2 regions of the Mumia qirimensis genome follow, and region 2 is predicted to be linked to the other one. Evidence: predicted binding sites of a transcription regulator. Region 2 holds the regulator's gene; the other holds the start of a gene.
The links. Region 2 encodes LexA, which represses DNA repair genes until DNA is damaged. Its sites were predicted from a motif close to TCGAACANNTGTTCGA; they were not measured.
Positions count from the first base shown of each region.

Region 1: the regulator LexA is predicted to act here: its motif matches at 1,298-1,313, upstream of dinB (DNA polymerase IV).

Region 1 covers NZ_CP162023.1:310,700-326,363, reverse strand. The annotation lists gene dinB (DNA polymerase IV) at 67-1,257, opposite strand; gene AB3M34_RS01465 (glycerophosphodiester phosphodiesterase) at 1,412-2,197, shown strand; gene AB3M34_RS01460 (response regulator) at 2,210-2,872, opposite strand; gene AB3M34_RS01455 (sensor histidine kinase) at 2,869-4,881, opposite strand; gene AB3M34_RS01450 (hypothetical protein) at 5,007-5,723, opposite strand; gene AB3M34_RS01445 (DUF1707 SHOCT-like domain-containing protein) at 5,838-6,395, opposite strand; gene AB3M34_RS01440 (GNAT family N-acetyltransferase) at 6,392-6,946, opposite strand; gene AB3M34_RS01435 (aspartate-semialdehyde dehydrogenase) at 6,988-8,025, opposite strand; gene AB3M34_RS01430 (aspartate kinase) at 8,042-9,343, opposite strand; gene AB3M34_RS01425 (glutamate decarboxylase) at 9,527-10,942, shown strand; gene helR (RNA polymerase recycling motor ATPase HelR) at 11,064-13,241, shown strand; gene AB3M34_RS01415 (VOC family protein) at 13,356-13,739, shown strand; gene AB3M34_RS01410 (TetR/AcrR family transcriptional regulator) at 13,729-14,508, opposite strand; gene AB3M34_RS01405 (ATP-binding cassette domain-containing protein) at 14,589-15,530, shown strand; gene AB3M34_RS01400 (ABC transporter permease) at 15,527-15,664, shown strand, end outside.
Region 2 covers NZ_CP162023.1:2,735,062-2,750,725, forward strand. The annotation lists gene AB3M34_RS13165 (hypothetical protein) at 1-318, shown strand, start outside; gene AB3M34_RS13170 (potassium channel family protein) at 322-984, opposite strand; gene AB3M34_RS13175 (hypothetical protein) at 995-2,257, opposite strand; gene AB3M34_RS13180 (hypothetical protein) at 2,294-3,526, opposite strand; gene AB3M34_RS13185 (hypothetical protein) at 3,679-4,887, opposite strand; gene AB3M34_RS13190 (DUF1330 domain-containing protein) at 4,996-5,328, opposite strand; gene AB3M34_RS13195 (ArsR/SmtB family transcription factor) at 5,482-5,823, shown strand; gene AB3M34_RS13200 (SRPBCC domain-containing protein) at 5,853-6,329, shown strand; gene AB3M34_RS13205 (threonine aldolase family protein) at 6,411-7,496, shown strand; gene AB3M34_RS13210 (SelT/SelW/SelH family protein) at 7,607-7,891, shown strand; gene AB3M34_RS13215 (serine hydrolase) at 7,888-8,730, shown strand; gene AB3M34_RS13220 (LysM peptidoglycan-binding domain-containing protein) at 8,741-9,238, opposite strand; gene lexA (transcriptional repressor LexA) at 9,474-10,187, shown strand; gene AB3M34_RS13230 (ATP-dependent DNA helicase) at 10,254-12,344, opposite strand; gene AB3M34_RS13235 (ABC transporter ATP-binding protein) at 12,629-13,528, shown strand; gene AB3M34_RS13240 (ABC transporter ATP-binding protein) at 13,525-14,250, shown strand; gene AB3M34_RS13245 (branched-chain amino acid ABC transporter permease) at 14,261-15,139, shown strand; gene AB3M34_RS13250 (branched-chain amino acid ABC transporter permease) at 15,139-15,664, shown strand, end outside.

The sequences.
Region 1 (15,664 bases), 2.2 Mb from region 2:
CGGCGCCCGGGGTGAGGCGTCCGCGGCTGTGCGTGCGTACGCGAACACGCACAGAGTGGCTCGCGGTCAGTCGGGGAGGGTAGGCATCGCGAAGCCCTCGCCGCGGGTGACCAGCGAACCCCGCAGGACCGCCGCCGAGCCGAACCGCTCGCGCACGTCGTCCAGCGCGAGGTCGAGGGTCGCGGTGTCGGGCTCGCCGAACGGCAGCTCGAGCTGCACGCCCGCCTGCGGGTCGAACCCGCTGACGCTGACGCCGACCAGCGTGCACCCGCGCTCGGCGATCATCGGCTCGGCGACGTCGAGGAGCGAGCGAGCGACGAGGAGCAGGCGCTCCGTGCGTGCGGTCGGCCGCGGGAGCGTGTGGGACCGGGTGGCGCGCTCGAAGTCGTCGAAGCGCAGCCGCAGCGTGATCGTACGGCCCTCGCGCTCCGCCTTGCGCATCCGCCGTGCCACCCGGTCGACGAGGCCGGCGAGCGCGGAGTCGATCTCGGACATCGTCTTCGGGCGGCGGCCCAGCGCCCGCTGAGCCCCCACGGAGCGCCGACGAGTCCCGGTGACCACGGGGCGCGGGTCGCGCCCGTTGGCCAGCGCGTGGAGGTGGTACGCGGCGGCGCGGCCGACGTACGAGGCGAGCGCGTGCGGCGGGACGGCGGCGAGGTCGCCGATGCGTTCGACGCCTCGCGCGCGCAGCTTGGTGGCGGTCTTGACGCCCACGCCCCACATCCGCTCGACGGGGAGCGGGTGCAGGAAGGCGCGCTCGCCCTCGACCGGCACCACGAGGAGGCCGTCCGGCTTCGCGAACGCGCTCGCGACCTTGGCGAGGAACTTCGTCCGGGCGATCCCGACCGTGATCGGCAGCCCCACCTCGTCGCGCACACGCTGCCGCAACCCGGCCGCGATCGACTCCGGCGACCCGACGAGACGGGCGAGCCCGCCGACCTCGAGGAAAGCCTCGTCGATCGACACCGGGTCGACCAGCGGCGTGGTGTCGCGAAAGACCTCGAAGACGGCCTTGCTCGCCGCCGAGTACGCGTCGAACCGGGGTGACGCGACGACCGCGCCCGGGCACAGCGACTTGGCCTCGACGATGCCCATGGGGGTCCGCACCCCGTAGGCCTTGGCCTCGTAGCTCGCGGCGACCACCACCCCGCCCCCGACCAGGACCGGACGGCCCCGCAAGGCGGGATCGTCGCGCTGCTCGACCGACGCGAAGAACGAGTCGAGGTCGGCGTGCAGGATCGTCGCCTCGCCGTTCATCGCGCCGCGTCGTTCAGGCGGTCTTTCGCTCGGTCGTCCATCGAACACATGTTCGCATACTCCGCCGCCACTCTTGGCCAGATCTCAGGCAGCATTCACCTCCCGTCCACCCGCGCCTCGCCCCTGCTCCACCACCTCTGGCGACGCTCGAAGCATGAACGAGCAGATCACCACGATGCGCCGACCACGAGTCGTCGCGCACCGGGGCGCGAACGACGTCGCGCCGGAGAACACGCTCGCCGCTGTCCGAGCAGCGGTCATGATCGGCGTCGATGCGGTCGAGGTCGACGTCCAGTCCACGCGCGACGGGGTCCCCGTCGTGCTCCACGACGCGACGCTCGCGCGCACGACCGACATCGCGCGGCGGTTCCCGCACCGCGCCGATGACCCCGTGTCCACCTTCACCTACGCAGAGATCCGTCAGCTCGACGCCGGCTCCTGGCGCGGCGACACCTTCGCCGGCGAACCCGTGCCGACGCTGGAGCAGGTGCTCGACGCCCTCCGCGCGACCGGTGTCGGGCTGCTCCTGGAGATCAAGCACCCGGAGACCCAGCCCGACCTGGTCCCCGCGGTCGCGGACGTCCTGTCGTGCTTCTCGCCCGGCGTCGCCGTCACCGTCCAGAGCTTCGACGCAGCGTCCCTGCGGACGTTCGGTCGACTCCTCCCGGAAGTCCCGCGGGGCCTCCTGGTGCACCACGCTCCGCGCCAGCCCGTCCTCGAGGCCTGGGCGTCAGCGGTGAACCCCTGGTACGGGACGGTGAGCTCCAGCTACGTGCGCCGTGCGCAGCTCGCGGGCCTCGAGACCTACGTCTGGACGGCGAACGCGCGCGCGGCGATCCTGCGCGCGGCTGACGCCGGCGTCGAGGGCATCATCACCGACCGGCCGCAGCGTGCGCTCGACCTCCTGCGCAGCACGAGCCGGAAGACGAGCGTCCGATGAGCGCCGTCGGGCTCACACCCCGGCACCGAGGCCAGCGTCCCGTGCTGTGGCTACGGCTCCGGCGCGGTCTCGCACGCCAAGTTTCGTCAGGAGGTTCGAGACGTGGTTACGGACCGTCTTCTCACTGAGCGAGAGCGTCCGGGCGATCGCCGCGTTGCCCATGCCGCGTGCCACCAGGTCGAGCACCTCCAGCTCGCGGTCGGTGAGCTCGGGGAACGGACGCGGCCCGCTCGCGGAGCCCCCCGACGGGGGTGACGCGACGTACGAGAGCGCGCGGTCCGCGACACCGTGACCGACGACGAGGTCACCGACGGCCACACCGCGGATCGCCCGCTCCAACCGGTCCGGTGCCGACGACTTGAGCAGGTAGCCACGCGCTCCGGCCCGCATCGCGGCCAGCACCGACACGTCGTCCTCGTGCATCGTCACGACCAGCACCTTGAGGCCCGGGTGCGCGGCGACGAGCTCGCGGGTGAGGACCACACCGGACTCCCCGGCGAGGTCGAGGTCCATGAGGACGACGTCGACGGATCCGTCGATCTGCGCCCTCGCCTGGTCGGGCCCTTCCGCCTGGCCGACGAGCTCGATGCCGTCGAGCGAGCTGAGGAGCCCGGCGATCCCCAGCCGGAACACGGGGTGGTCGTCGACGACGACCACACGGATCGGATCGGTCACGAGACTCCTTCGGGCGCTTCGGCCCGCTGCGGCGGCAGCGGCTCCTCGGCACGGGGGACGAGCGGCAGCGACGCCTCCACGCGGGTCCCGCGGACGCCGTGCGCGGACACCACGACCTGACCACCGAGCTCGCTCGCGCGCTCCATCATGGCCCGGAGGCCGACGCCTTCGCGTGCCTGGCGTGCGATGCCGCGGCCGTCGTCGGTGCACACCACCCGGAGGGCGCGTTCGTCGGCGCTCACCACGATCGTGCAGGCGTCGGCACCGCTGTGCTTGGCGGCGTTGGTCACCGACTCGCTCGCGATCGCGTACGCCGCAGACGCGACGGGCATCCCGAGGCGCGGCAGCGAGCCGCAGCGCAGCGTGACGCCCATGCCGTTCTGACGCCACCGCGCGGCCATCTCCTGGAGCGCCGGACCGAGCCCGAGCTGCTCGATGGCCGGCGGGAGGAGGCTGTGGGAGAGGACGCGGACGTCCTCGATGCGTTGATCGAGCTCGCTCGACAGGCTGACGAGCAGCGACTCGGCGAGGTCGGGATCGGTCCGCAGCGCGTTGCGTACGCCCTGGATGCCGAGGCGCAGCCCCGCGAGCCAAGGGCCCAGCCCGTCGTGGAGCTCGCGGCGGATGACCTTGCGCTCCTGGAGCCGTGCCGTCGTCAGGCGCTCGCGGGCCGCATCGGCGTCGCGGAGCGCGAGGGTCAGGGCGAGACCGGCCGCCAGCAGGTCGCCGAGGTCCTCGATGGCCTTCACGGTGCGCGTGCCGAGCCACTCGCCGGGCGGCACGGTCACGACGAGCCGACCGGTCTCCTGACCACGGTGCACGACCGGCAGGTCGAGGGCGTTGGAGGACGGCACGCCGTACGACGCCACGTCGACGTCACCCACCCGCAGCGCGACCGACTGCAGCCGCAGCGAGCTCGCGACCTGCGCGACGAGCACGTCCAGCAGCTCGCGCTCGTCGTCGGAGGCGAACCCCGCACCGATCCGGGTCATCGCACGGTGCGGTTGCAGCGCGTCGCCGTACACGAGCGCACCGACACGGCTGCCCGCCCACTGGCGCAGGAACGGCGCGGCGAGGACGACGACCACCGCGGCCGCGACCTGGCTCGCCTGCTCGTCGCCCACGGCCTGCTGCACACCGAGCACCGCGAGGACGTACGCGCCGACGAGGAGGACGACGAGGATGGCGGCGACGAGCGCCCGGCTCACCGCGATGTCGATGCCCCACAGCTGCTGACGGAGGACCACGACGAGGATCGCGCCGGAGAAGAGCACCTGGCAGACGAGGTGCGTCACGGCCATCGTCCACGGCGGGATCGCGTACCAGAGGAGCGGCACGAACGAGAGCGACATCGCGGTCACGCCGAGCGTGAGCCACCCCAGGGCCACCCGGTCCCGCTCGGCCGGCTCGTGGCGCGCGCGCCAGGCGACCGCCGCCGCCGTGAGGAGCCCGAGGACGATCGTGACAGCGAGGAGACCCCGTGGGTCGGACATCGGGAAGAGGAGCCGCTGCCCGGTGAGCGCCAGCGTCGTGACCACGCCGAGCGCGAGACCGGTGCGCGACCACGGCCCGAGCGCGCGGTCGCGCAGCAGCCACGGGACGACGACGAAAAGCGCCAGGGTGCCGGGCACCCACGCCCAGCTGAACCACGACTCGACCCAGGTCAGCGACGGCCACCCCCAGACGGCCACGGCACCTCGGTACGCCCCTCCGAACGCCGCCATCCCGCCGCCGACAGCGGCCACCGCCAGCAGCCACGCGACGGGATGGCGCCGCCGCGCCAGGAGCGCAGCGGCCACGGTGCCGTACACGAGCGCCACGCTGGCGTCGACGAAAAGGAAGAGCGCGTCCGGGCCGATCGACGGCGTCGTCATCAGGTAGATCAACGACGCGCCGAGGCCGAGCACCCAGGCCACGAGGGCCACCGCGCGTGCTGCGCGCGGGGACCCTTGGGCAGGGACCGGAACGGTGTCCGACAGGGAGCTGGCGGGCGCCGCAGGATCGTCCATGATCCTCCGACGATAGGGGAACGAGCCCGCCCCCGTTGGTGCTTTCCACGGGCTCGTTCCCGCCACCTGGCCGGCCGGTTCCCCCGATCCGGCGGCCAGGATCCCGCTCCTCCCTGCCGGTCGCGTCATGCCGCGGCGTTCCGGTACGCCCTGTCGCCGACGGTGAAGCCGATCGCCGTGACGAGCAGCCAGAGAGGTCCGACGAAGCCAGCCATGTACTGCAGCGGCGAGATGCCGACGAGCAGGGTGAGACCGCCGAGCGTCGCACCGACGATGCCGATCCAGCGCGGCGCAGCGCCGTGCTTGAACGCCGCGACGGCGATCGCCACACCGGCGAGGCCCGCGCCGACCCACAGCCACGGGATCGTCGCGATCCAGTGGTTGTAGAAGGCGATGGTCTCCGGAACGTCCTTCTCGACGACGTCGGCGGCGAACAGGAACTCCGTGTCGAGTCCCGAGCCCAGCAGGTTCGCGACGGCCGTCAGCCCGATGCCGGCCGCGGCGACGCCGCCGAGCAGGCTCCCGGACGGCAGCGCGGCGTTGAGCCGCCGCACCAGACCGAGCCCGAAGACGACGAGGCCCACCATGCCGGTGAGCATCGCGACGTGCATGACGATCAGCTGACCCTTGGCGTCAGCGAGCCGGTTGGCGATCGCCGTGGGGTCCGAGTAGTCGAGATCGGGGTCCCACAGGCCCATCGACACCACGATCGTCACCAGCCCGAGGGCGGCGGCGGCGATGCCGCTGACGGCCCAGGCGCGCGTACGGACCGGGGTTGCGGACTGCGTGGTCCCCGGAGGGTCGGCGAGGAAGACCTCGCCCATGGACGTCGGATCCTTCATGACTGTGCCTTTCTGGTCGTTGTTGACCAGAGCACTGTCGCGGTCCCGGCGTCCCGGGTCCCAGGGCTCGGTGTCCCGACCTGCCGGGACGTTCCGCGGGCGGTGGCCCGGGCATCAGGAGCCGGGAAGCTCCTTGCGCTGCTGCCGGCGGACCTTGCGCTCGAGCTTCGCGCGCTCCTTGGCGACGTACTTGTCGCGGCTGGCCGACTTCTCGATCGCGTCGGCGAACGCGATAACGGCGACGATGATCGGCCACGGGAAGTGAGGGTTCCAGCCACCCGCGAAGCTGATCGCCAGCCAGATCCCGGTGCAGATCAGCGTGATCGTGATCGACTCGACCCACGCGTCGCGTCGTTTGCGCTCGTACGCCTTCACCGCCTCGCGCTCGAGGTCGGGGCCGCTGCGACGCACCGGCGGCGCCGCCGCACCGGTCGCCGGCACGAGGTCGTCCATCAGTGGGAGCATGTCGCCGAAGGTCCGCAGGCGCTCGGCACTCTCGGCCCGCTCGTCGTACTCCTCGCGGCTCAACCTGCCGTCCGCGAACGCCTCGCCGAGCACGTCGGCGAGCACGGCGCGGTCGGCATCACCGGCGCGTAAGCCGGACACCTCGGGATCGCGCGGGTCGCGCGTGAAGCGACCCCACGGGTCGCCGGTGGGAAGGATCTCGCTCACGCGTCCGATCGTTGCACATCGTCGGACCGCTGCAGCCCGCGCTGGCGGGCGGGGAGCACGAACCGGTACGCGTCGAACGCCGGGCCGTCGTCGCCGAACCACCGCACCTCGTACGATCCGAGCGGCGTCCACCCGCGCGCCGCGTACAACGCCCGTGCCGCCACGCTGTGGGCGACCGCCTCGAGCGCGAGGGCGCGCTCGGTGCGGGCGGCGTACGACTCGACGGTGTCCAGGAGCGCGCCGGCGGCTCCCGTCCCCCGGGCAGCGGGCGACACGAAGAACCGTGACAACGTCAGCGCCTCCGCTGGGTCGACGCCCAGGGCGGCGGCCGAGACGGGGTCGGCTCCGACCTGAAGGGCGGCCTGCCCGACGACGACGCCGTCGAGCTCCACGGTCCACGCGGGGCCGTCGGGTGCGGTCAGCCACCCCGCCCTCACGTTCGTGCGCATGATCGGGTAGCGGTCACGCTCGTGGACGAGCGCGAGGACGTCGACGAGCGCCGGGACGTCGTCGGCGACCCGACGGCGTACGACCGGGGCTGCGGCGCTCACCGCGTCAGCATCGGGCACCCCCGTCACCGAGCAGCGCTCTGTCATCGAGCAGCGATGAGCTCGGCGATCTGGATGGTGTTGAGCGCCGCTCCCTTGCGGAGGTTGTCGTTGCTGATGAACAGCACGATCCCGCGGTCTCCGTCGATGCTGGCGTCCTGGCGGATCCGGCCGACGAGGCTGGGGTCCGCGCCGGCGGCCTGGAGCGGGGTCGGCACGTCGACGAGCTGCACGCCCGGCGCCTCGGCGAGCAGGGCCCGTGCACGATCGGGCGTGATCGCCTCGGCGAACTCGACGTTCAGCGACAGCGAGTGACCGGTGAAGACGGGCACCCGCACGCAGGTGCCGGCGACCCGGAGGTCGGGGATGCCGAGGATCTTGCGCGACTCGTTGCGGAGCTTCTGCTCCTCGTCGGTCTCCTCGGTGCCGTCGTCCACGATCGAGCCCGCGAGCGGGATGACGTCGAACGCGATCGGTGCGACATACTTCTGGGGCTCCGGGAAGTCCACCGCCGACCCGTCGTACGTGAGCGCGCGAGCGCCGGCGACGGCCTTCTCGACCTGGGTCGCCAGCTCCTCGACGCCGCCGAGACCGGAGCCGGAGACCGCCTGGTAGGTGCTCGCGACGAGCCGGACGAGACCGGCGGCGTCGTGCAGCGGCTTGAGGACCGGCATCGCTGCCATCGTGGTGCAGTTGGGGTTGGCGATGATGCCCTTGACGGCCTGATCGATCGCCTCGGGGTTGACCTCCGACACGACCAGCGGGACCTCGGGGTCCTTGCGCCAGGCCGACGAGTTGTCGATGACCGTCACGCCGGCCTCGGCGAACCGGGTCGCCTGGACGCGGGACATCGTCGCTCCGGCCGAGAACAGCGCGACGTCGAGCCCGGTCGGGTCGGCCGTCGCCGCATCCTCGATCACGATGTCCTGACCGGCGTACGAGAGCGTCTTGCCGGCCGAGCGCTCGGAGGCGAAGAAGCGGATCTCGTCGATCGGGAACGCGCGCTCCTGGAGCAGCGTGCGCATGACGCCGCCGACCTGCCCGGTCGCTCCGACGACGCCGATCTTCAGCCCGTTGGCCATGGTTCTGTGCTCCTTGTCAGCGGCCGGAGCCGCCGTAGACGACGGCCTCGACCTCGTCCGAGTCCAGGTCGAACGCGCGGTGCGCGGCACTCACCGCATCATCGATCTGCTGCTCGTTGACGACAACCGAGATTCTGATCTCGGAGGTCGAGATCATCTCGATGTTGACCCCGGCGTCGGCGATCGCCTTGAAGAACTTCGCGGAGATGCCGGGGTTCGTCCGCATGCCGGCACCGACGAGCGAGATCTTGCCGACCCCGTCGTCGTACTGGAGCTGGGCGTAGCCGACCTCGTCCTTGAGGCGCGCCAGCGTCGTCATGGCGGTCTGCCCGTCCGCGCGCGGGAGCGTGAACGAGATGTCGGTGAGACCGGTCGCGGCGGCCGACACGTTCTGGACGATCATGTCCAGGTTGATCTGCGCATCTGCCAGCGTCTCGAAGATGCGGGCGGCCTCACCGACCTTGTCGGGGACCCCGACCACGGTGATCTTGGCTTCGCTGCGGTCGTGCGCAACGCCAGAGATGATCGCTTGCTCCATCACGGGGGCCTCCCCATCGCCTTCGTTCAAGATTTCGGACATCCGCTCCGCGCTCACGACCCACGTCCCCACCTTGGAGGAGAACGAGGAGCGGACGTGGATCGGCATGTTGTTGCGGCGCGCGTACTCGACGCAGCGCAGGTGCAGGATCTTGGCGCCGTTGGCCGCCATCTCCAGCGTCTCCTCGTACGAGATGACCGGGATGCGGCGGGCGGTCGGGACGATCCGGGGGTCGGCGGTGAAGATGCCGTCGACGTCGGTGTAGATCTCGCAGACGTCGGCCTCGAGGGCGGCAGCGAGAGCGACGGCGGTCGTGTCGGAGCCGCCGCGTCCGAGCGTGGTGATGTCCTTGCTGTCCTGGGAGACGCCCTGGAAGCCGGCGACGATCGCCACCGCGCCCTCGCCGACCGCCTTCGTGATGCGGCCCGGGGAGACGTCGATGATCTTGGCCTTGCCGTGCTCGGAGTCGGTGATCACCCCGGCCTGCGAACCCGTGAACGACTGGGCCTGCTGGCCGAGGTTGCCGATCGCCATCGCGAGCAGGGCCATGGAGATGCGCTCACCGGCCGTCAGCAGCATGTCGAGCTCGCGCCCGTCGGGCAGCGGCGACACGTCGTGGGCGAGGTCGAGGAGCTCGTCCGTCGTGTCGCCCATGGCGGAGACGACCACGACGACGTCGTGGCCGGCCTTCTTGGTGGCGACGATGCGCTGCGCGACGCGCTTGATGCTGGCGGCGTCGGACACCGACGAGCCGCCGTACTTCTGCACGACAATGCCCACGAACGTACCTCGGATGTGTGTTGCGATGGTTGTGGCAGGACGCCACGTCGCGCCCAGGACAGTCTAACGGCGCACCCCACGGCAGCCCGGGTCGTCTCGGGGTGCGGGCGACGGGGCGGAGCGCCACGATGTGTTTCGACTGCCGCGCGGCCCCGCGCTGCACTCCAGCGAGAGGGAATCGCCATGCCCCTACGGCCCGAAGAGCACGCGGCGTACGACCGAGACCACGCTGCAGCCCGTGACGTGAGCGTCAACCCCATCTTCGCCCGCGAAGGAGAGGCGACCTCCGTCCCGCGTTTCAAGATGCCGGAGTACTCGCTCCTGCCCGAGACCGCCTACCAGATCGTCCACGACGACGCGATGCTCGACGGGAACGCCCGCCTGAACCTCGCGACCTTCGTCGGCACCTGGATGGACGACCACGCAGGACGCCTCTATCTGGAGGCGGCGGACAAGAACATGGTCGACAAGGACGAGTACCCCGCGACCGCGGCGGTGGAGACCCGCTGCTGGACGATGCTCGCCGACCTCTGGCACGCGCCGGACCCGCTGCACACGATAGGGACCTCGACGATCGGGTCGTCGGAGGCGTGCATGCTCGGCGGACTCGCGCTCAAGCGCCGATGGCGGCACGCCCGCACGGAGGCGGGGAAGTCGAGCGACCGTCCCAACCTCGTGATGTCGAGCGCCGTGCAGGTGTGCTGGGAGAAGTTCTGCAACTACTTCGACGTCGAGGCACGCTACGTCCCGATCAGCGACGACCACCGCTGCCTCGACGGGCACGAGCTCGACAAGTACGTCGACGAGAACACGATCGGCGTCGTCGTGATCATGGGCGTCACCTACACCGGCGCCTACGAGCCGGTCACGGAGATCGCCGCCGCGCTCGACAAGATCCAGGAGGACACCGGCCTCGACGTCCCCATCCACGTCGACGGGGCGTCCGGGGCGATGATCGCGCCGTTCGTCCAGCCGGACCTCGCGTGGGACTTCCGGGTCGACCGCGTGGCGTCGATCAACACGTCGGGGCACAAGTACGGCCTGGTCTACCCGGGTGTCGGGTGGATCGTCTGGCGCGACACCGACGCGCTGCCGGAGGACCTCGTCTTCCGGGTGAGCTACCTGGGCGGCGACATGCCGACGCTGGCGATCAACTTCTCCCGGCCCGGCGCACAGGTGCTCCTTCAGTACTACCTGTTCCTGCGGCTCGGGTGGGAGGGCTACCGCGCCGTCCAGCAGACGTGCTCGGACGTCGCGCAGTACCTCTCGTCGGAGATCGCGAAGTTCGACGCCTTCGACCTGTGGAACGACGGGAGCGACATCCCCGTCTTCGCGTGGCGGCTCAAGGACGGCCACACCGAGAACTGGAACCTCTACCACCTGTCCGACCGGCTGCGGATGAAGGGATGGCTCGTCCCGGCGTACCCGATGCCGGCCGACCTCGTCGACGTCACGGTGCAGCGCATCGTCGTGCGCAACGGGCTGAGCCATTCGCTGGCTGCCCAGCTGCTCGACGACATCCGGACCGAGGTGGAGTATCTCGACGGGCTGAACGCCCCCATGCCCACCACGGGGCAGCACCCGACGTTCCACCACTGAGGCAGTGAGGCACGCAGGGGAGACATAGAGAAGGAAGGGGTCGAGGACCCCTTCCACTCCCAACGTATAGCGCACCCCGGGGCTTGTGGCAAGGCCCGTGTCGCGTCGCACAATCGTCCTCGTGACTCTCAGCGCCTTCGACCTTCCCGACGATCTCGCACCCAAGTCCGACCCCGCACTGATCAGCGACGACGAGCGCCACCTCGCGGCGATCGGGGCCAGTCTCGAGGCCTCGATCGCCGAGCTCACAGAACGTCTCGACGCCACGCTCAAGGAGCCCGGCGGCAAGGGCCAGGCCGCGATGGACCGGGACCTGGAGGTGCACCGGCTGACGGCTCGGCTGCGCGTCCTGCGTCGCTTCGGCCTCGACCTCTGTCTCGGTCGCATGGTCCTCGAGGACGGTGACGTCGTGTACGTCGGGCGGCTCGGCCTCACGGACAGCGACGGCCGCCGGCTTCTGATCGACTGGCGGTCACCCGCGGCGGAGCCGTTCTTCGGGGCGACCCACGCCAACCCGATGGGCCTGGCGAGCCGGCGCCGGTACCGCTGGACCCGAGGCCGCGTCACCGACTACTGGGACGAGGTGTTCACCCCGGACGGCTTCTCGGAGACGGCCGCCCTGGACGACCAGTCGGCATTCATCGCGAGTCTCGCGAGCGCCCGGTCTCCTCGGATGCGTGACGTGCTCGGGACGATCCAGTCCGACCAGGACGCGATCATCCGGGCCGGGTCGCGCGGCGCTCTGGTCGTCGACGGAGGGCCAGGCACCGGCAAGACGGTCGTCGCGCTCCACCGCACCGCGTACCTGCTCTACTCCGACCCTCGCCTCGGGCACCGCAAGGGCGGGGTGCTGTTCGTCGGTCCTCACCAGCCGTACCTGTCCTACGTCGGCGACGTCCTCCCCAGCCTCGGAGAGGAGGGTGTGCAGACCTGCACGCTGCGCGACCTCCTTCCCGAGGGCGCCACCGCGAGGCCCGAGCCGGATCCCGAGGTCGCCCGCCTGAAGGCGACCGCGGGAATGGTGAAGGCGATCGAGCCGGCGGTGAGGCTGTACGAGGAGCCGCCCAGCGAGGGAATGACGGTCGAGACGCACTGGTCCGACGTCTGGCTCAGCGCGTCGGACTGGGCTGAGGCGTTCGGGTCGCCGGATCCCGGGACACCGCACAACGAGGCACGCGACGAGGTGTGGGAGGAGCTGCTGTCGATCCTGGTCGACAAGCACGAGACCGACGACGAGGGGGGCGCGTCACCGGAGATGGTCCGCCGGTCGCTCCTGCAGAACGCGGGACTGGTCGACGCGTTCGCCCGCGCGTGGCCGCTGATCGAGGCGACCGACCTGGTCGGCGACCTGTGGACGGTGCCTGCCTACCTGCGGATATGCGCTCCGTGGCTCGAACCCGACGACGTGCGACTCCTGCAGCGCGACGTGCCCGACGCGTGGACCGCCTCCGACCTGCCGCTCCTGGACGCGGCGCGGCACCGGCTCGGTGACCCGGAGACAGCGCGCCGCAAGCGCCGGCACGCGGCCACCGTCGCCGCCGAGCGAGCGCGCATGGCCGACGTGGTCGACGACCTCGTCCGTTCCGTCCCCGACATCATGTCGGCCGACCCCGACGGCGAGAGCCTGGTGTCGATGCTGCGCGTGGAGGACTTCGAGGACGCGCTGGTGGACGACGCCGCGCTGCCCACCGTCGACCCGGACCTGCTCGCCGGCCCCTTCGCCCACGTCGTCGTGGACGAGGCGCAGGAGCTGACCGACGCGGAGTGGCAGATGCTGCTGCTCCGCTGCCCGTCGCGCAGCTTCACGATCGTCGGCGACCGGGCCCAGGCGCGGCACGGCTTCACCGAGTCGTGGCATGACCGGCTGGAGCGGGTCGGGTTCGACCGGATCGACCTCGCGCCGTTGACGATCAACTACCGGACGCCGGAGGAGGTGATGGTCGAGGCGGCGGAGGTGATCCGGGCCGTGTTCCCGGAAGCCAACGTGCCGACCTCCATCCGCCGGAGCGGCGTCCCCGTCGAGCACGGGCCGGTCTCCGGCCTCGACGCGGTCCTCGAGGACTGGCTCGCCGAGCACTCCGAGGGCACGGCGTGCGTCGTCCGTACCGGCGACCTCGAGCCCACCGTGCCGACGTCCCGCGTCCGCTGGCTGACCCCCGAGCTGACGAAGGGGCTCGAGTTCGACCTCGTCGTCCTCATCGACCCCGACACGTTCGGCGACGGTGTCGAGGGAGCTGTCGACCGCTACGTCGCGATGACCCGCGCGACCCGGCGGCTCGTCGTCCTCACGACAGCGTGACGTCGGCGTGAGACGTCCGGAGGTGGACCGCAATCGGCTGGACTCGTCGTACGGGCGGGCGCAGGCTGAGGGTGCGGCTCGGGCCGCGCATCACGACGGCCCGAGGAGGCACCGATGCTCACCAGCACTGCGTACACGGCCATGGTCCCCGTCCGCGACGTCGCTCGCGCGAGACGGTTCTACGAGGACACGCTGGGCCTGAAGGGCAAGGGGGACACGCTCGACGGTGGGTACGCCTTCGACGCCGGGGACGGCCACGCCCTCGCGCTCCTGCCCGACCCGGACGGCACACCGACGGGGCGGACGACGATCAGCTTCGAGGTTCCCGACGTCGCGGCGGAGGTGAGTGCGCTCGAGGATGCGGGCGTCACGTTCGCCGACTACGACACACCGCAGATCACGACCGAGAACCACGTGGCGTCGTTCGAGGGCGAGCAGGCGGCCTGGTTCGAGGACACCGAGGGCAACGTCCTGTGCATCCACGCCGTCACGGGGTAGTCCGCCCCTCGGCCCGAGCGATCAGCGCGGCGATCCCGTCCAGGAGGAGGTCCAGCCCGAAGTCGAAGGCGGCCTGCCCCAGCTCGTCGTAGCCCGGCTCGTCGACCGCCGGCATCGCCGGCATGCCGGCGGCGAGGCGGGCGAGGTTCGGGTAGACCGCCGGGTCTGCGAGGACCCCGATCATGTTCTCGAACGCGACGACCGGTTTGCCCTCCGCGCGACGTCGCGTCGCTGCCGTGGCCTCCTCGTGCGCCATCCGTGCCTCGGCGAGGGAGTATGCGCTGATCGCGCCGATCGCCTGCAGCTTCTCGTCGTCACGCAGCGGGGTGTCGGCGAGCGCGTCGAGCCCCCGCTCGATCCAGGCGAACGCGCTCGGCCCCATCGGAGGGTTGCTCATCGGCATCTGGGCGAGCCACGGGTGCGAGGCGAGCATCTCCTGCTGGAGGGCAGCCCACGAGCGCATGCGGGTACGCCAGCTGTCCCCGCTGATCTCGACCACGTGGGCGACGGAGGCGCTCTCGTTCCACATCAGGGAGAGGAGCTCGTCCTTGTTGGCGACGTGACGGTAGAGCGCCATCGTGGAGAAGCCGAGCTGCTTGGCGACCCGCGCCATCGACAGCGCGTCGAGGCCTTCGGAGTCGGCGATCTCGACCGCGGCGGCGACGATGGCGCTCGCATCGAGCTCGGGACGCGGGCCGCGGCGACTGCCGCTCCTGCGTCCCCACAGCAGCGCGAGCTCGTCCGGAAGCTGCATCTCGCCGTCGGCCATCGCACCTCCTCGTCCCTGGTCCGGTGGGAGCCACGATAGGGCCTTGACCGGCTCTGCGTATGCCGTATACGGTTTAGCGTATGGCATACACAGTAGAGGTCGCCGGCCTCACCAAGAGCTACGGGTCCACCAAGGTCCTCCGTGGCGTCGACCTCGCGATCGAGACCGGCAGCGTGCACGGCCTCCTCGGCGCCAACGGCGCCGGCAAGACCACCCTCGTGCGCATCCTGGCGACCCTCATCGGGTACGACGGCGGCTCGGCACGCGTGGCGGGCCACGACGTCGCCCGCGAGGCCCGAGCCGTACGCGGGCAGATCAGCCTCACCGGCCAGTACGCCGCCGTCGACGAGATGCTGACGACCCGCGAGAACCTGTCGATGGTCGCCCGGCTCCGGCGGCTGTCCCGAGTCGAGAGCGCCGCCCGCACCGACGAGCTGATCGCGCGGTTCGACCTGGCCGCGATCGCCGACCGGCGCGCCGGGACGTACTCCGGGGGCCAGCGACGCCGCCTCGACCTCGCGATGAGCATGGTCGTGCCGCCGACGCTGCTGTTCCTCGACGAGCCGACCACCGGCCTGGATCCCCGCAGTCGCGACCAGGTCTGGGCGACGGTGCGCGAGCTCGCCGGCACCGGGGTCACCGTGCTGCTGACCACGCAGTACCTCGAGGAGGCCGACCAGCTCGCCGACCGGATCTCCGTCCTCGACGGCGGCCGCATCGTCGCCGAGGGGAGCCCGGAGGAGCTCAAGACGCAGGTCGCCGGCGACGTCGTCCGCCTGACCTACGGCGACGCGGCCGGGTACGAGGCCGCACTCGCCGCGGTGCGTACGCCCGGAGTCACTGCGGATCCCGTTCTCCTCACGGTCGACGTCCCCACCGACAGTGCGCCCGACAGCCTGCGCACCCTGCTCGACACGCTCGCCGCCGCGGACGCGTCGCCTCGCCGCGTCGGCATGCACGCGCCCAGCCTCGACGACGTCTTCCTCACCCTCACCGCGCCGACCCAGGAGGCCCTCCGATGAGCAGCGCCACGACCACGACCCCCGTCACCGCGAGCCGACTCGCCGCGAGCCGTCTCAACGACGTGGTCCTCGACTCGCGCGTGATGATCCGCCGCGGCCTGATCCGCTCGGCGCGCGACCCCGAGGCGTTCTTC
Region 2 (15,664 bases):
CCCCCGACGTTCGACCACACCATCACCATCCTCGAACAGCGCGTCGACGTCACCGCGACGCCACGCAGCTACACGTGGCACTACGGCGACGGCTCCACCGAGACCACCGACGGCCCGGGCCGTCCGTACCCCGCGACCGACATCACCCACCGCTACACCGACGCCGGTCAGACCGTACGCCCGAGGGTCAGCGTGACCTTCACCATCAGCTACAGCGTCGACGGCGGACCGACCGAGACTCTGGACGAGACCATCACGACCGACGGCCCCGCCGAGACGCTGACGACGCACGAGGCCGTCCCGGTCCTCACCGGGTAGCGGTCACTCGCCGCCGCGCCGCCGGCGGCTGACACCCGACACCGCGAGGGAGACGACGGTCACGAGATAGACCTGACCGATCAGCGCCTCGAACGCCACGAACATCTTGCCAAGATCCTTGGCAGGGGTGAGGTCACCGAATCCGGCGGTCGTGATGGTGGTGAAGCTGAAGTAAAAGTAGTCGACCCCAGGATTGCCGGACACGTCCTGCGCGAAGAAGCCACCCTGGACGTTGTCGAGAATCGCGAAGATCGCAGCGAACGCGAGCCCCACCAGCACGAAGACCGCAATGACGCCGAGCACGGCGTGGACATCGAGAGACGGATCGTTGACCAAGTGCACGCCGATCGTCCCGATCGTGGCCAGACACAGCACGAGGACGATCGACGAGTACACGAGCTGGGCGGCGTCTTCGCCCGCCCACTGCGCTGCCCCCGATGCGATCACGGCGACGACGATGAGGACGAGCGACGCCCACACCACGCTCCGCCGCGCCCCCGACGTCCGCTGGGCGAACAGAAGCACAGCGCCGAGCAGCGCGGTGACCACGGGACGCAGTGCCGAGGCGTCGAGCGGGACGAAGAACATGACGACGAGAAGCAGGATCAGCACGAGCCCGTAGCGGTCGTGCCGCGGCGTACGTCTCTTGCGCTCGTCGGTGTCCACGAACGGGAGCCTAGGGCTTCCGGACCGTGAACGCCTTCCTTGTTGCCGCGCCGTACCCCACCCTGTTCTTCGCGGTGACGAGCACGACGTGCTTGCCCTTGCGGAGCTTGGAGCGTTTGACCGTGTACGACCGCTTCCCGGCGGCGAGACTCTTCGCGACCAGCGTCTTGCTGCCCTTCTTGATCACCAGCCGATACCGGGTGATCGTGGCACCTCCGTTGCTGGACGGCGCCTTCCACCTGACCGTCCGCTTCTTCGCCGACCGCGCACCCTTCACCTTCAGCGCGCTCGGCTTCCCCGGCACCTTCGCGACAGGCGCCACGACCGGCGGTTTCGGCGGCACCGGCGCGATTGCCGGAAGCAACGCCCGGAACTCGCTCCACGCCTGCTGCATCTCCGTCGTCGTGACGAAGACCCGCCGGTCCGGCGCGACGGCGAGCGCGACCGGGCCGTTGAGCAGCGTCGCGGAGCCGGTCAGCGTCTTCAGGGGGGCGTCGTTGCCCTGCACCCCGGCGGCGTACGCACGCACAGCGTCGTGCTGGAAGCCCGTCGCGTAGACGCGTCCGTGCACATCGACGGCGATGCCGTTCACCTCTCCGCGGCCGACGAGCCCCGTCGCCGACCCCTTCACATCGCGCACCGGCGTCGCGGGGCCGTGCGCCGTGCGGGAGTAGGCGACGATCCGCTCGTACGCTCCCGCCCAGATCGTCCCGTCGGGGCCGACGGCCAGCGCCGCTCCGTTCGGCACCGCGGTGATCGATCGCTGGAGCACGCCCGCTGTCGAGTACACCGCGATCGAGGTGCTCTTGCGGACCACGATCTGTCGGCTCGCGGTCACGTCGATCGCCGACGCAGCACCAGGTCCGCTGGAGAACGTCCTGGGCGCGTCGGCGCCGTCGGCACCGGGCTCGAACACGGAGATCGTGCCGGACATGGTCGCCGCATAGACGTACCCGTACGCGTCGACGTCGACGCCGCGCACGCCCGACAGCGCGGACGCGTTCAGAGTACGGATCGGCACCGCCGCGCCCGTGGCCGTCGGAGCGAACACGCGGATGTCGCCGTGGCCGGCGTTGGCGACGTACACGTTGCCTGCCGCGTCGCGCGCGATGCCGGTAGCGCCGGACAGCTCGGTGACGTGTCGCACCGGCGCGATGTTCACGACCTCAGCAGACGCCGGCGGCGCGACCAGGAGCCCACCCACGAGCGCACCGGAAGAGAGCAGGCCGATCGAGCTGATCGCACCGAAGAGCTTCACCGAGTCCCCCGTCACTCGCGGATGTCGCTCCTCGATCTTCGCGCACAACGGCTACTTGCGAACTCTGAATACCTTCTGCGCGTTCTTGCCGTACCCCTTGCTGTTCTTCGCCTTGACGAAGACGACGTGCTTGCCGTTGCGCAGCTTCGACCGCTTCACCTTGTACGACCGCTTGCCGGCGGGCAGGTTCTTCGCGAACAGCGTCTTGCTGCCCTTCTTCACCACGAGCCGATAGCCCGTGATCCTCGCGCCGCCGTTGCTCGCCGGCGCCTTCCACCGGATCGTCCGCTTCTTGGCCGCCTTCTTGCCCGCGACCTTCAGCGCCCGGGGCTTGCCCGGCACCTTCACCACCGGCTTCGGCGGGACGGGTGCCGCGAAGAGCCGCGCGAACACCGAGTATGCGCTTGAGTTGTAGTTCGCGACAGCGAATCCTCCCGACGCGAGCACGACGATTCCCGTCGGATTGTTGAGGCCGGTGGCGACCCCTCCGACGAGCTTCAGCGGTGGCACGCTGCCGTTGGCGCTCGGCGAGAACACCTTGACCACGGATGGGAAGAAGCTCGCGGCGTAGACGCGTCCAGCAGCGTCGGAGTCGAGGCCGTTGACCTCCGTGGCACCGAATGCGTCGACGATCGTCCGAACGGGTGCCGCCGCTCCGTCGGCATCATTCGCATACGCCCGTAGCTGGGTCCCGTTCGGTGTCCAGATGACACCGTTGGATGCGACGTGGATGGCGAACCCTACGCCGAGCCCGGTCACCGAGCGGAGCGTCGGTGCCGGGCTACCGGACGCGGACGGCACGTAGACGTTGTAGCGGTCCAGCTTCCGCACGTAGACCCGTCCGCCGGGATCGACGTCGACGCCGAAAGCGTTGCCGGCTCCCGTGCCGAACGACTTCACTGGGGCGACGTTGCCGTCGGCGCCGGGAGCGAAGATCCTGACGGTGCCGTTGACGTTGACGACGTACAGGAAGCCGTTGACGTCGATCGCGACATCACGGGGCCCGTCGATCCCGGTGGCTACCCCCGTCACGACGCGCAACGGCCCCGATGGTCCCGAGGCGTTGCTCGCGTGCACGACAACGGCGTTGTTCAACTGGCTGGCGACGTACACGTTCCCTGCTGCGTCACGGTCGAGGCCGATCGGGAGGTTCATACCTCCGGAGACCGTGCGTGCGGGCGGGATGTTCACGTCGTCAGCAGATGCGGGTGGCGCGGCGACGAGAGCGCTGCCGACGAGCGCGGTCGAGGCGATCAATCCGATGACGTACAGCGGTCGGTTCATGAGAATTCCCCCTCGCCCTCCACCGTGCGCGCACCACGGGTCATCACGGGCGGACTTTGCATGGACCCGCAACCAGTCGGGGCCGGCTCCTCAGAGCCGACCCCGACCGATCTCGTACGACCCGAGCCGTACGACCTGCGCGCTTCGCCCTACTACTTGCGGACCCGGAACGCCTTCTTCGCGTTCTTACCGAATCCCTTGCTGTTCTTCGCCTTCACGAAGACGACGTGCTTGCCCTTGCGCAGCTTGGACCGCTTGATCTTGTACGACCGCTTGCCAGGACCGAAGTTCTTCTTCAGCAGCGTCTTGTTGCCCTTCTTGACGACGAGCCGGTAGCCGGTGATCGCCGCACCGCCGTTGTTCGACGGTGCCTTCCACGACACCTTGCGCTTCTTCGCGCTCTTCTTGCCGGCGACCTTCAACGCCCTCGGCTTGCTCGGGGCAGTCGCGAAGAGCGTCCCGAACTCGAGCACCGACTGGCCGCTGAAGTTGGCGACCGTGAGGCGGCCGCCGCTACCGACGGCGATGTGGCTCGGCCGGTCCAGCTGGGTGGCGGCGCCGCCGAGGACCTTGAGCGGATCGACGTTGCCTTCGGCGTTCGCGGCGAAGACGACAGCCGTGCTCACGACGTTGAAGTTCGTCGCGTAGACGCGTCCTGCGCCGTCCGTACCGAGCCCGACGATCGGGGCGGTGAGTCCGGTCTTGGCGCCGGCGATCGTTCGCAGCGGAACTGCCGCTGCGTTCGCGTTCGGAGCGTACGCGCGAAGCGCCGCTCCCGCGTCGGCCCACGTCGTACCGTTCGCCGCGACGTGCACGCCGTTGCCTGCGGGAACGCCCGTGATCTGTCGGCTGGTCGGTGCGGGGTTGCCCGCGGCGGCCGGCGAGTAGACGTTCACGGTCGTGGACTTGCGGACGAAGATGCTTCCCGTGGGTCCGACATCGAGCCCGAGCGCAGCACCTGCGCCGGTCCCGAAGGTCTTCACCGGCGGGTCAGCGCCGTCGGCGGACGGCGCGTACACACTGACCGTGCCGTTGTTGTTGGCGACGTACGCGAACCCGTTGCTGTCGACATCGACGCCACGCGGGTTGTTGATCCCGTTCGTGAGAGTACGGGTGGGTGCGGCGGCACCGTTGGCCCCTGCGGCATAGACGACCAGGTTGTTCTGACTGAAGTTGGTCACATAGATACGGCCGGCGCCGTCTTTCGCGAGACCGAACGGACTCGTGGTCGCGCCTGTGATCTTGCGTGCCGGTGCGACGTTGACGTCGTCGGCGGATGCGCTAGGTGCGGTGGCTACCAAGGCGCCACCGACCAGTGCGGTTGCGGCCCCGAGGCCGATCACGCGGATGGTGTTGTTCATAGGAATCTCCCCCTTCGCGCAACACGATCCGCTCGCGAGGGGTCACGGCATGTCTGATTTGTCCGCCGCCATCGACGCAGCCGGAGCGCTGCTCGACCGCCGCCCCACTCAGCTCGCTGCGGCGCCGAGCACGTCCGTCGCTCGGTGGTCAGCATCGACGCCGTCCACGATGATCACGTCCGCGACGGCGTTCTCCGTCCGCAACGGCAGGATCGCCTGGTAGGCCTCCGATGCGTACCAAGCCGCCGCCCGCTGCTTGTCAGGAAAGGCGATCACCACGATCGTGCCGGGCCACACGCCCTCCATCGCCTCGACGTCAGCGCCGTGCACGGCGAACTGGCCACCGTGCGGCGCGAGGGTCTGCTCGATGCGCTCGAGGTACTCGACGATCCCTGGACCCATCGTCACTTCGCGCATGTGGGCGATCGCATAGGCGGTCATGGTTCTCCTCGTTCGTGGCTGGTCGTTCGATCCTGTCAGCGCCGCCCTGTCAAACGCCATGCCTTTATTGGTCATGGTTCAGACCAGGGGTTGACAGCACCGCACGACCACGGCACTCTAGAACCATCACGTTATACAACTGATTGGTTATGGATGATGACGGACGACGAGCTCGACCTCGTGTTCGGGGCCCTCGCGGACCCGACCCGGCGGGCGATCCTGGGCAAGCTGGCCCAGGGCGACGCCAGCGTCAACGAGCTCACGGGGATGTTCGCGATGTCGCAGCCGGCGGTGTCGCGCCACCTCAAGGTCCTCGAGCGGGCGGGGCTGGTGTCCCGCTCGCAGCAAGGCACGATGCGGCTCAGCCACCTCGAGGCCGACGCACTCCGGGAAGCCACCGACTGGCTCGCGGACTACCGCGCGTACTGGGAGGCCAGCTACGCCCGGCTCGATGCGCTGCTCGCCGAGATCGACCCGCCGTCCGACCCGTCCTGACCCGATCACCGAGCTCCCGAGGGGGAACCATGTCCGACCTCAAGGTCACCGCAGCACCGGGTACGAGCACCATCCAGATCACCCGTACCTTCGCCACCACGCCCGACCGCCTCTTCCACGCCAACGTCAACGACGAGTGGCAGAAGAAGTGGCTGGGTCCCGACAAGTACGAGACCGAGATCGCCATCAACGAGGTACGCGACGGCGGACGCTGGCGCTGGACCCAGCGCGACGACGACGGCAACACGCACGGCTTCCGCGGCGTCTACCACGGTGAGCCTTCCGTGGAGAACGGCATCACCCGCACCTTCGAGTACGAGGGGGTGCCCGGGCACGTGTCGCTGGAGACGCTGCGCTTCGTCGACCTCGGCGACGGCACCACCCGGATGGAGGCGACGAGCGCCTTCGCTTCCGTCGAGGACCGCGACGGCATGGTCCAGTCCGGCATGGAGGGAGGCATGGAGGAGGGGTTCGTCCGCCTGGACAAGCTCCTCGCCGACTCCTGACAGCGCAGCCTGAACCCTGTCGGCACCGCCTGACACGCTGCCGCCGAAGCCTCCGCCCGCCCGCCGAATAGGCTGGCGGGCGTGGCAGCATTCGCATCCGACAACTACGCCCCCGCCCACCCGGCGATCCTCGAGGCCGTCGCCGCGGCCAACACCGGGCACGTCGTCTCGTACGGCGACGACCGCTGGACCGCACGCCTCGGCGAGGTCGTACGACACCACTTCGGCGACCAGGCCCAGGCGTACCCGGTGTTCAACGGCACCGGCGCCAACGTCGTCTCCCTCGGCGCGCTCCTCCCCCGCTGGGGGTCGGCGATCGTCACCGACGTCGCCCACCTGCACACCGACGAGAACGCCGCCCCCGAACGCGTCGCCGGCATCAAGCTGCTCCCCGTCTCGGCGCCCGACGGCAAGCTGACGACCGACGCGCTCGACCAGTACGCCGCCAACCTCGGCGACCCGCACCGTGCGCAGCCACTGGCGGTGTCGCTGACGCAGTCCACCGAGCTCGGCACGGTGTACTCGATCGACGAGGTACGCCGCATCGTCGACGCCGCCCACGCGTACGGGATGCGGGTCCACGTCGACGGGTCCCGCATCGCCAACGCCGCCGCACACCTCGGCGTCGGTCTCGGCGCCCTCACGACCGAGCTCGGCATCGACGCCCTGTCCTTCGGCGGCACCAAGAACGGCATCCTGCTCGGTGAAGCCGTCGTCGTCCTCGCGCCCGATGCCGTCTCCGGGCTCGAGTTCATGCGCAAGACGTCGATGCAGCTCGCCTCGAAGATGCGGTACGTCTCGGCGCAGCTCGCCGCCCTCCTCGACCCGGAGGACGACCTCTGGCTCCGCAACGCCACCGCGTCGAACGCACGCGCCTCTCAGATGCGTGCCGGCGTCGACTCGCTCGCCGTCGAGCTCGCCGCGGACGGCCGGGTGCACGAGTCGGGTGCGCCGCTCCTGCACGTCGAGCAGCCGACGCAGGCGAACGTCGTCTTCCCGACGTTGCCGAAGGCGGTCGCTGACGTCGTGCGCGCCGAGCACCCGTTCTACGACTGGCGCCCCGGAGCCCATCCGGACCTCGTCGAGTCCCGGTGGATGTGCTCGTGGGACACCACCAGCGAGGACGTCGACGCCTTCCTTGCGAGCCTCCGTAAGGCGTTCGGATGACCACCCCCGCCTCCCCCGCTGGTGCAGGCGCGGCCTCCCCCGCTGGTGCAGGCGCGGCCTCCCCCGCTGGTCGAGGCGACGAAGTCGATCGAGACCCCTCCCTCCCCCGCGTGGAGATCGTCTACTGCACGATGTGCCAGTGGCTGCTGCGCGCCGGATGGATGGCGCAGGAGCTGCTCAGCACCTTCAGCACCGAGCTCGGCGCGGTCACGCTGGTCCCCAAGACCGGAGGGGTCTTCCGGATCACGGTGGACGACCACGTCGTCTGGGACCGCAAGACCGACGGCGGGTTCCCGGACGCTGCGGAGCTCAAGCGCCGGGTCCGCGACCAGATCGACCCTGATCGCGAGCTCGGGCACGCAGACCGTACGACGCCGACGGGCGACGCAGGATGACCGCGCCGCTCCCGCCGCTCCCGCCGCTTCGCGACGGCCTGCGATGGACCGTCGAGGTGCGTGACGCGGACGCCGACACGGTGCTCGCGTCGGTCGAGCCAGACCTGGTGCTGCGTACGGCGAGCATCGGCAAGCTGGTGCTGCTCGTCGAGGCCGCGCACCAGATCGCCACCGGGGCGTTGGACCCCGCGGAACCCCTGACTCGTACAGAGGAGGACTGGGTCGCCGACTCGGGGCTGTGGCACCTCCTGGCGACCGAAGCCCTGCCCGTCGTCGACGTCTGCCGACTCGTCGGCGCCGTCAGTGACAACCTGGCCACGAACGTGCTGCTGCGCCGCATCGGGATGGACGCCGTGACCGCGACGGCCGAACGGATCGGGATGGCACGGAGCCGGCTGCTCGACCGCGTCCGCGACGACCGCGGACCGTCGCACCCACCGACGCTCTCGGTCGGCTGCGCGACAGACCTCGCCCAGCTCTGCGCGCGCTTGCACCGCCGCGAGGTCATCTCGTCCGCCGTGAGCGAGCACGTGACCGGTTGGCTCGCCACGAACACCGACCTGTCGATGGTCGCGAGCGCCTTCGGACTGGACCCCCTCGCTCACGCCGAACCGGACCGGGGAATCGTGCTGTGGAACAAGACCGGCACGATCTCCACCGTCCGGGGAGACGTCGGCCTGGTCTCCGGCCCCGCCCGGACGCTTGCGTACGCCGTGGTGGCCGAGTGGGACGAAGGTGCTCCGGCATGCACCCGCGATGACGTCCTCACCGATATGGCCGCCATCGGCGCGTGGATGCGCGACATCGTTGAGGTCGAAGCGCCCGGCCACGGTCGGTAGACCGATCGACTCAGTAGAGCGGGATGTAGATGGTCGAGCCTGCCGCGACCTCGCCTGCACTCTCGAGCGAGTTGAGCTCGGCGATGTCGTGGACGGTCTCACGGATGTCGCCGCTCGGGTTGGCGTCGGCAGCAAGGTCCCAGACGGTCTCGCCCGGCTGGACCACGACCGCCCGGCTCGGCACCGGATCGCCGGCGTCGGAGGTGGCGATCACCTGCGTCCCCAACCCGACGGTCAGACCGCCCACAGCGAGCAGCGCCGCAGCGAAGACGGCGAGGCGACCTCGTCGCGTCAACCGGTAGGCGGGCCGGGAGGCGGGACGCGGAGTCGGCCGAGGAGGTGCGGAGCGCGGCGCCGTCCGGGGACCGTCGACGAGCGCCCGCCCGGCAGGATGGCGCTCGACGGCGCGCATCAACGGCGTGTCGAGCGCGACGACCGTGCGGTCGGCGCGCTCGAGGTCTCCGGCGTGGCCGGCGGGGCGATCAAGGGTGGTGCGGACGGTGCTCATCGTGTCCTCCGTGTCTCGGACTCGTGGGGCCTGTCCGACCGACGCGAGGTAGGCGATCAGCCCGGAGCCCGGAGCCTGAGCCGAACAGGCGTTCGATCGAACATGCGTACGAAGATAACCACACCCGGTGACACTTTTGAAGGACCCGTTCGAACAAACTTTCGACGTGTCGGCGTCGACACGCTGATCGAACATATGTTTGATCGTGTCGTCGGCCGGGTCTAATGTCAGGCCCATGACCAAAGCCGAGGTTTCCGAGCTCCCCGACGGACCGCCGGACGCGAGTGGCCTGACCCCTCGCCAGCGCCGAGTCCTCGAGATCATCCGCGAGTCCATCGAGCAGCGCGGCTATCCGCCGAGCATGCGCGAGATCGGCGCCGCGGTCGGTCTTGCCAGCGTCTCCTCGGTCGCCCACCAGCTCAAGGTCCTCGAACGCAACGGGTTCGTGCGTCGCGACCCCAACCGGCCGCGCGCGATCGAGGTGTTCCTCCCGGACGTGCTCGCGGCGCGCCGTTCGATCGGCGACGCGCTCGACTTCGGGTTCGACGACACCGGCGCCGGCGACGCCCGCCCCGCCCCCGCGTACGTCCCGATGGTCGGCCGCATCGCAGCAGGCGGGCCGATCCTCGCCGAGGAGCGCGTCGAAGAGGTCATGCCGCTCCCCCGCACTTTGGTCGGCGACGGCACGCTCTTCATGCTCGAGGTCCGCGGCGACTCGATGGTCGAGGCAGCGATCTGCGACGGCGACTACGTCGTGATCCGTCAGCAGCCGACCGCCGAGAACGGCGAGATCGTCGCCGCGCTGATCGACGGGGAGGCGACGGTCAAGACCCTGCAGCGCAAGAACGGCGAGGTGTGGCTGCTGCCGCACAACCCCGCGTACGAGCCCATCGACGGCACTGACGCCACGATCCTCGGCAAGGTCACCACGGTCATGCGGCGCGTCTGACCCCGCGCGCCGTGTGCGGGGGCGCGGGATCCCCTCGGTCCCGTGCCCCCTCGCGCGCCGGCGAGATCAGGACGCAGCGGCGTCCAGGCGCTGGAGCGCGGAGAGCACCTGGGCACGGTCCACGGTCCGCCACATCGGCGGCATCGACGACGCCAAGAAGCTGCCGTACCGTGCCGTCGCCAGACGCGAGTCGAGCACCGCGACCACGCCGCGGTCGTCGGCGCGCCGGATCAACCGCCCCGCTCCCTGCGCCAGCAGGAGCGCGGCATGGGTCGCGGCGACCTGCATGAAGCCGTTACCGCCCTGCCGTTCGACGAGACGCTGACGCGCGCTCATCAACGGGTCGTCGGGCCTCGGGAACGGGATGCGGTCGATGATCACCAGCTGGCACGTGGCCCCTGGCAGGTCGATGCCCTGCCACAGGCTCAGTGTCCCGAAGAGGCAGGTCCGAGGGTCCTCGACGAACCTGCGGGCCAGCTCCGGCAACTGCGCGTCGCCTTGGCAGAGCACCTCGAGGTCGGGCATGCGTTCGCGCACCGCCTCGGTCGCGGCCTCCGCACCCCGACGCGACGAGAACAAGCCCAGAGTCCGTCCTCCGGCAGCGCGTACGAGGTCGACGATCTCGTCGGTCGTCGCGCCGCCCATCCCGTCGCGCCCGGGCGGCGGCAGGTGTCGCGCGACGTAGAGCATGCCCTGCTTCGCGTAGTCGAACGGCGAGCCCACGTCGATGGCGCGCCACGCGAAACCGCCGATCCTGTCGTCGCCGGACTCGCGGTCGTCGGCGACGTCGTCATCGGACGCATCGGCCTTGCCGGCGCCCTGCGGCGCGGGCACCTCACCCTCCTCGACCTTGTCCGCACCCCACAGGCCGACGGTGCGGGCGACCGGATCAAACCCGCCACCCAGCTTGAGCGTCGCGCTCGTCATGACGACCGTGTTCTCGCCGAACAGCTTGTCGCGCAGGGTGAGCGCGACGTCGATCGGTGCGATCCGCAGCTCGTTGCCACCTCGGGACCCGTCACGCTCTGCCAGCCACAGGACGTCTGACTCGGACGCGGCAGCCATGCGCTCGGCGACCTTGCGCACGTCGTCGACCATCGCCTTCGCCTGCTGGCGAGCGGCGTCACCGTCGCCGGACTCCTTCGGCTCCTTCGGCATCGACGAGTGACAGTCGCGCGCAGCGTCACGGACGAGCGAGAGCGCATCGGCGAGCTGGTCGGACGGTGACGCGATCCGGCCGGGCCCGGTCGCCTCGAGTGCGTCGCGCAAGGCGTCGGACGCGTCCTCGAGGTCGTCCGCCTCGCGGCCGCGTACGAACGAGCGCGCTCGCCTCGCCGCGCGCTCCACCATCGGCGGCGACAGGTCGGCGGTCGACGCCTGGGTCACGCGGGCGACGAGCTCGTGGGCCTCGTCGACGACCACGGTGTCGTACTCCGGAAGCATCGGGACGCCGTCGATCGCGTCGATCGCGAGCAGCGCGTGGTTGGTGACGACGAGGTCGGCGTCCGCCGCGTGGTCGCGAGCGGCCTCGGCGAAGCACTCCCCCGCGTACGGGCACCGGCTCGCGCCCAGGCACTCGCGCGCGTGCACGCTGACCTGACGCCAGGCCCGCTCCGTGTGGGACGGCGCCGAGTCACGGTCGCCGACGCCGCCGCGGTCGGACTCCTCCTCGGCCCACGCGCGGAGCGTGACGACCTCCTCGCCCAGCGAGCCGGTGGGCGCCTCGATCAGCACGCCCTGGTCGTCGGGCGCACCCTCGCGGATGCGGTGCAGGCAGGCGTAGTTGCCGCGACCCTTCACGACCGCGGCGTGCGGCGCGCGACCGAGCACCGTGGACGCACCGGCGAGCAGCGCCGGGATGTCGCGCTCGACGAGCTGGTGCTGGAGGTTGAGCGTGGCGGTCGCGACGACCACACGGCGGTCGTGGAGCAGGCTGGGCACGAGGTAGCCGAGCGACTTGCCCGTGCCCGTGCCGGCCTGCACCAGGAGGTGCTGACCGGTCGCGAACGCGTCCGACACGGCTTGCGCCATCTGGACCTGACCTGGGCGTTCGACGCCTCCGACCGCTCCGACCGCGGCGTGCAGCACCTCGCGTACGCGCTCGACCCGCGAGGCGTCGGCAGTCGCGGCTGGCTGGTCCGAGATCGACGAGGTCACTGCCGAAGCCTAGCGACCGGCGACCGCCGACGGGACCCGCGACCCACAGGTGTCGGAGGCGGCGAGGCGGGGCGGCAACGTACGCAAGATGGTCGCGGCCAGCAACCGTCCACGCGGCAAACAAGCGATCCGCTTCGACCCCGCGTCACGCTCCGGTAACGATTCACCTCTAGCTCGGACTAAGCGCTTGCTTACCTGTGGGAGATCGGTAGCGTTCGGCGGGCAACGCTGCCATGTGGTCGGGGTCACACCCCGCTCCACACGACACATCCGGAAGGACTCGCGTGACCCCTCCCATCGAGCCCGATCCTGAGTCATCACCTTCGGGTGGCGACTCACGTCAGCACCGCGCAAGCCACTACATCGCGAAAGGTGTCACCGTACGATTCGGCGGCCTCGTCGCCCTCGACGACGTCAGCCTCACCGTCGAGCCCGGCCAGGTCCACGGCGTCATCGGACCCAACGGCGCCGGCAAGACCACCCTGTTCAACGTCTGCTGCGGCTTCGTGAAGCCGGATGCCGGCGGACTGACCTGGGACGAGCGAGAGCTCACCAACCTCCACGCCCACGACCTCGCCGGTCTCGGCATCGCACGCACTCTCCAGGGCGTCGGGCTGTTCCCCGGCATGAGCGCCCTGGAGAACGTGATGACGGGCGCCGGGGTCCGATCGACCAGCGGCTTCGTCTCGGCCGCGTTCGGGCTCCCCCGCGCCCGGCGCGACGAGGAAGCGCTGCAAGAGCGAGCGATGCAGACGCTCTCGGACCTCGGCGCCGCACACCTCGCCCCCCGCTATCCCGGGATGCTGCCCTACCCGGACCAGAAGAAGGTCGCGCTCGCCCGCGCCCTCGTCTCGGAGCCGCGCCTGCTGCTCCTCGACGAGCCCGCGGCCGGCCTCTCCGAGGGCGAGATGGACGAGCTCGGCGACCTCGTACGCCAGCTGACGTCCCGCATGTCGGTGCTGATCGTCGAGCACCACATGGACCTGGTCATGCGGATCTGCGACCAGATCACGGTCCTCGACTTCGGGCAGGTCATCGCCCGGGGCACTCCGGCCGAGGTGCGGGACGACCCGAAGGTCATCGCCGCCTACCTCGGCGCCGAGGTGTCCGCGGGCGCGGAGATCGACACGACCCTGCTCGCGACCGGTTCGCACGGCGGCTCCGACACGGCGAAGGGGGCATGAGCGTGCTCGAGATCAAGAACCTCACCACGACGTACGGCCCCGTGAAGGCGCTCGACTCCGTCGACGTCACCGTGGGCGCCGGCCAGATCACCGCGGTCCTCGGCGCGAACGGCGCCGGCAAGACCTCGCTGCTGCGGACGGTCTCGGGGCTCGTCAAGCCGGTCGACGGCACCATCACGCTGGACGGCACCGACATCACCGGCAAGCCGACCGAGTCGATGGTGCACCGCGGCATGGCGCACGTCCCCGAGGGGCGCGGCGTCATCGCCGAGCTCACCATCGAGGAGAACCTGCGCCTCGGCATGCGGGGCGCGGCCAAACGTCCGAACGACGTGCCGGCCCCGGTCCGGACGCTCGACGACGCCTACCAGCTGTTCCCGGTGCTCGGCGACCGCCGCAGCGCCCAGGCGCACACGCTGTCGGGCGGTGAGCGGCAGATGCTCGTGATCGCGCGAGCGCTGCTGTCGCGGCCCACGCTGCTGCTCCTCGACGAGCCGTCGCTCGGCCTGGCACCGCGGATCGTCGCGCAGATCTTCAACCTGGTCCGCGCCCTCGTGAACGACTCCGGGCTCACCGTGCTCCTCGTCGAGCAGAACGCCCGCAGCGCCCTGTCCATCGCGCACACAGGTGTCGTCCTGAACCTCGGCAAGGTCGTCGTGACCGAGTCGGCCGAGGTCCTCCAGAACGACGCCACCCTGCGCCACTCGTACCTCGGGTTCTGAGGAGGACACCGTGCAGCACTTCATCAACGTCCTGCTCAACGGGATCACCCAGGGCATCGTCATCGCGGCCTTCGCGCTGGCGCTGGTGCTGATCTTCCGCTCGACGCGCATCGTCAACTTCGCGCAGGGCTCGCAGGCCATGTTCACCACCTACATCGCGCTCACCCTGATGAACCGCGACTTCCCGTACTGGGCCGCGTTCGCAGGAGCGCTCGTCGCGGGCTTCATCATCGGCGCGGTCCTCGAGCGCGTCGTGATCCGTCCCCTCGAGGGCGGCATGGAGCTCAATATCGTCATCGCCACCCTCGGCCTGTACGTCGCCATCCAGGCGCTGGCCGCGATCCTGTTCGGGTCGGACTACCAGTCCTTCTCGTCCCCGGTGGGGCTGTCCGGGTTCCAGGTCGGCGACCTCAACCTCGCGCTGACACCGACCAGCATCTTCGTGCTCTGCACCGTCGGGGTCGTCGTCGTCGGGCTCACCCTGCTCTTCCAGAAGACGCAGCTCGGCCTGACGATGCGTGCCGCCGCGTTCGACGGCGAGGTCTCCCGCATCCTCGGCGTCAGGGTCTCCCACCTGCTGACGTTCGGGTGGGCGCTCGCCGGACTCGTCGGATCGGTCGCCGGCATCCTCGTCGCGTCCGGGTCGTTCATCTACCCCAGCTACATGGAGTCGCTCATCGCCTTCGGATTCATCGCCGCCGTCATCGGCGGGCTCGACAGCCCGATCGGAGCAGTCGTCGGGGGTCTCATCCTCGGCACCGTGAACTCGCTGGTCTCCGGATACCTCGCGCCCGGCCTCGTCACGATCGGCGCCTTCGTCGTCCTCATCGCCGTGCTGCTGCTCAAGCCCGGCGGCCTCTTCTCCAGCACCCAGGCAAGGAGGGTCTGATGTCGACCGACATCACTACCGCCGTACCCGCTGCTCCCCGCGGCCCGTCGGCGATGCAGCGACTGGTCGGCCTCAACCTCGTACGAAGCCTGCTGGTGTCGCTCGGTGTCCTCGTGATCGGGGTCGTCCTGCTCGAGTCCACCGACGCCTACACCAACACGCAGCTGTCGTCGGTCACCTACTTCACCATCGCGGCGATCGGCCTGACCGCGCTCACCGGCCTCAACGGACAGATCTCGCTCGGCCACGGCGCGCTGATGGCGGTCGGTGCCTACACGACCGCGCTGATGCTCGACACCGACTCGCCGCTCCCCTTCCCGGTGATCGCCCTCGCGGCGATCCTCGTGACGTCGCTGGTCGGGTTCGTCGTCGGCATCGGCGCCGCACGCCTCCACGGTCCGTACCTCGCCGGTGCGACCCTCGCGTTCGCCATCGCGCTCCCGAGCGTCGCGCTGTACTACAAGGGCACCTTCAACGGCGAGGCCGGCCTCACCGTCGTCGCGCCGCAGCCACCCGAGTGGTTCG